DNA from 2 places in the Caldalkalibacillus uzonensis genome. Region 2 is predicted to be linked to the other one. Evidence: predicted binding sites of a transcription regulator. Region 2 holds the regulator's gene; the other holds the start of a gene.
What was found. Region 2 encodes Rex, which represses fermentation and respiration genes when NADH is low (regulators of the CRP and FNR family bind a similar motif). Its sites were predicted from a motif close to TTGTGAAATATTTCACAA; they were not measured.

Region 1 (2,201 bases), on a different contig from region 2:
CAATATTTCCCACGAATTGCGCACCCCATTAACATCCATGCAAGGCTTTTTGGAAGCATTGCAGGATGGATTGGTTAAGGATGAAGAGTCGAAGCGGCGTTATTATGATGTGATGTACCGGGAAACGATGCACTTAAACCGGCTGGTAGACGACATGATGGATTTAATCAAACTGGAAAAAGGAGATATTAAACTGGAACCTTACCATGTTCAGGTGGGAGAGATTATTGAAAAAGTCGTCTTCCTGCAGGAAGCCAAGGCAGAAGAGCGGCACAACGAGATCCATGTCGATTATCCGGATGATTTACCGGCGTTGTGGGCTGACCCAGTCCGCTTGGAGCAGATCTTTAACAATTTACTTGGCAATGCGATTAAATTTACAGAGAATGGCACCATTCGGATCACCATTAGATCTAATCATCAATCCATCATTGTCTCAATCACCGATACGGGGATTGGTATTCCCTCCCATGACTTGCCCAAAATTTGGGACCGCTTTTTCAAAGTGAATCGCATGCGCTCTAAAAAAGAAGGAGGAACAGGCTTGGGCTTAGCGATAGTCAAAGAACTGGTGGAGCTGCACGGGGGTACGATTGAGGTGCAGAGTGAGGTGGGCAAGGGGACCACCTTTACGGTCACATTTCCCCTTAGACGAGCGAAAGCCTAAATAGGCTACGGTGAGAGAGGGCCCTCCCAGCTCCGGAAAAAATGTTCACATTTTTTTCACATTATGTTCATAAGTGTTCACAATTTGGTTAAAGTGTGGTCATGTTTGCCCTCTATACTAGAGGTTAACAAACCGGAGCTGCCGGTTGTGAAGACAATCCAGTGTATGAAACAAAGGATGGTCAGTTAACTGTCTGATTTAAAACAAGGAGGGCGATTGATATGTTTAAAAAACTGTTGCTCAGTTTAGCTTTAGTCTCCATTTTGCTGGTCGGCTGTGCCGAAGGTGCGGATGACCCGGGTACAGAACAACCAGCTGATGTTCAAGAGCCTGCCGGTGAAGGTGAAAGCAGCAACTAATGAAGCGGCTGCCCTGCCCCTGCAGGGCTTTTTTTTTTCGCTTTTTAGACACAATTTTGACAAACTTTTGGGAATGGAAAATGATTTCCTTCACATTGACAAACATAAGTCAATATTATACGATATAACAGGTATCTTTAGTTGTGAAGGAGTTCACTGGAAGCGATTCACTTTTCGTGCTTAACGAGACAGAGGGGGTTTATGTGTGGCTGGTTCCAACTCCCCGTGGCGAGCCTTATCAGTGGTCAGTTTGATCGGCATCGATCTGGCTGCCTGTACCATTATCGGCTATTGGTTGGGGCGTCAGGCGGACCAGTGGCTGGGTACAGAACCGCTGGGGCTCATCATCGGTGTGTTTGCGGGGCTGGGAGCCGGTATCCTAAGTATTATCCCTGTTGTGAAAAAGTATCTGTGACAATGGAGTTTGTTATGTTTGAAGATATGGTGGGACGCATCAGGCGTCTGACGCGCTTTTTCTTGTTTAGCTTGGCTTTCGTCGTTTTGGGATGGGGATTTTCCGGCTATCCCTCTTTCTTTGCCGGGATGGGCTTGGGATTATGCATTGGGTATATCGGTGCGATTCATCTGACCAAACGCGTCCAGTATTTTGGACAAGCCGCAGCAAAAGGAGAGCCGCTGCCCAACTTGGGAACCATGACCCGGCTGGCTTTGGTTTCACTTGCTGCCGTGATGGTGATGATCTACCCCCACTATTTTGATTACATTGGTCTGGTCATTGGGTTGATGATGCCGACAGTATTCGCCATAGGCGATGCTATATATGATCAACTTAAACAAGAGAAGTAGCAGAAAGGGGTGAATACTGCTTGCAGTACAAAGAGCCAACTTTTACCTTGCTAGGTTTTCTGGAGTTTAGTTTTACGGTTGTTCTAATGGTCACGATCACCGCCGCATTAACTTTTGCTGTTGCTTATGCGGGTGCACGGCAGGCTCATACAGGCAAACCGTCCGGCATGCAAAACTTCATGGAATGGATGGTTGAATTTATTCGCGGCCTAGTGGGCAGCACTATGCACTCTGCACGCAACAACCAGTTTGTCATGCTGGCTTTGGCGTTAATCATGTTTATCTTTATTGGTAATTTTCTTAGCATACCGTTTAAAATCACCACAGACAATTATTACATTCTTTGGAAAGCGCCAACTTCCGATCCG
Region 2 (2,201 bases):
GAAGTAAAAACAACAGGAAAAACAGGTGTAGAAATGGAAGCACTTACAGCTGCACAAGCGGCCGCCCTGACCATTTATGATATGTGTAAAGCATTGGACAAAGGCATGGTGATTGGCCCCACCTATCTCCTGAAAAAAACAGGAGGCAAAAGCGGAGATTTCAAGAGGGAGGAACGTTAGTATGTGGAAAGTGGCCATTGTTGTAGCGAGCAATAAAGCATCACGGGGGGAGCGGGTGGATAACAGCGGGCCGGCGGTAAAAGATGTGTTAACCCACCATCTGGAAGCCAATGTTATCATCTACCGTGTCTTGCCGGATTGTATCGAAACCCTGAAAGAAAATATGATTGAGATCACCGACCGTCACCAAGTGGATTTGCTGGTCACTGTGGGCGGAACAGGCTTAAGTCCGGATGACGTCACCCCTGAAGCGACCAGACAGGTGATTGACCGCGTCGTTCCAGGCATGGCTGAAGAGATGCGGCGCAAAGCACTGGAGAGCTCCCGCTTGGCCATGTTTACCCGCGCCATTTGCGGTACGCGCGGCAACTCGCTCATTATTAACCTTCCGGGTGCTGTGCAAGATGCTCAAACCTGTTTAGAAGCAATCATTGATCAATTGCCTAACGCTTTGACTATTTTGCGTGGTGAAGAAGGGGTTAATGCCTGATGAGCGAGCAACGGATTCCGCAAGCCACAGCCAAGCGGCTGCCGTTGTATTACCGGGTGCTGGAAAATATTAAAAGGGCAGGAAAACAGCGCATCTCATCGACGGAACTGAGCGAAGCTGTTAAAATAGATGCAGCCACCATCCGGCGGGATTTTTCCTACTTTGGAGCGCTGGGCCGCAAAGGTTATGGGTACAATGTGGAGTATTTATTGTCCTTTTTTCGGAAAATCTTAGAACAAGATAATAAAACAGGCGTGGTGCTCATCGGGGTTGGTAACCTGGGTACGGCCCTGTTGCGCTATAATTTCCAAAAAAGCCACAACATCAAAATTATGAAAGCCTACGACGTTGATCCGCACAAGATTGGCCAAACCATTGGCGGGATCCCCATTTATGCTTTGGACAATCTCCAGGAAGGGGACCTGGCTGACACCCCCATTGCCATTTTAACGGTGCCGGCCCAAGTGGCTCAAGAGACAGTAAACCTGCTGATCAAAGCTGGCATCAAAGGGATCCTTAACTTTACCCCTGCCAGAATTGATGTGCCAGATCATATCCGTATCCATCATATTGATCTGACCATCGAATTACAAACCCTGATTTACTTTTTAAAACATTATCCTTCACCTTCTAAGGAAGAAGGATTGGATAAATTGGAGGGATAAACAAATGCCAACTATCGGACCTGTCAGTTTAATTTTAATTATTTTAGTGGCACTGCTCTTGTTCGGGCCGAGCAAACTGCCTGAATTGGGCCGTGCCTTTGGAAAAACCTTGCGTGAATTTAAAAATGCCACCAATGGCCTGGTTGATGAGGATAAACCGAAGCAAACAGAAGAGAAAAACGATCGTTAAACAATTGTTTAAACTGCCTGGTGCCGGAGGAGAGAGAAATGGAGCAGGAACAGCGTTCCATACCCAAACATATCAAAAGAACCAATATTAAGCACAAGCAAAGCGATGATATGAGCGTCATGGAACATATCGGTGAATTGAGAAAAAGGGTCATCTATGTTTTGATCCTTTTTCTTGTGTCCATGGTATTGGGATTTTTCCTCGCCGATAACGTGGTGCAGTATCTGCAAAAACAACCGGTGGCTGCTCAGATTCCCTGGGTGGTCATCGGTTTAACTGATGCCTTTAAGGTTTTTTTCCTGTTTTCCATCGTCGTTGGTTTGGTGATAACCTTTCCATTTGCGTTGTACCAAATCTGGGCCTTTGTTAGCCCAGGTTTAACCGAGAAAGAACGTAAAATCACCCTGGCCTACATTCCAGGGGCTGCCGTTCTGTTTGTTGCCGGCTTGGCGTTCGGTTATTATTGGTTGTTCCCTTTTGTCATTCAGTTTATGACGGGGATTGCCAGCCGGCTTGGGGCGGAAGAGATGTACGGTATGATCCACTATTTTCAGTTTATGTTCACGCTGGTTGTTCCCTTTGGTTTCATCTTTCAAATGCCGCTACTGGTTCTCTTTCTCACCCGGTTGGGTGTGGTTTCCCCGTTGCTGTTAAAACGCATGCGTAAGTACGCCTA

Region 1: J2S00_RS10805 (AtpZ/AtpI family protein) is a predicted target of Rex. The motif match lies at 1,168-1,185, and genes of this name have one in related genera.

What each region holds. Positions count from the first base shown of each region.
Region 1 is NZ_JAUSUQ010000007.1:159,045-161,245, forward strand. It holds gene J2S00_RS10795 (sensor histidine kinase) at 1-667, shown strand, start outside; gene J2S00_RS10800 (hypothetical protein) at 889-1,026, shown strand; gene J2S00_RS10805 (AtpZ/AtpI family protein) at 1,232-1,441, shown strand; gene J2S00_RS10810 (ATP synthase subunit I) at 1,444-1,833, shown strand; gene atpB (F0F1 ATP synthase subunit A) at 1,854-2,201, shown strand, end outside.
Region 2 is NZ_JAUSUQ010000014.1:16,248-18,448, reverse strand. It holds gene moaC (cyclic pyranopterin monophosphate synthase MoaC) at 1-180, shown strand, start outside; gene J2S00_RS15955 (MogA/MoaB family molybdenum cofactor biosynthesis protein) at 182-670, shown strand; gene J2S00_RS15950 (redox-sensing transcriptional repressor Rex) at 670-1,335, shown strand; gene J2S00_RS15945 (twin-arginine translocase TatA/TatE family subunit) at 1,340-1,525, shown strand; gene tatC (twin-arginine translocase subunit TatC) at 1,636-2,201, shown strand, end outside.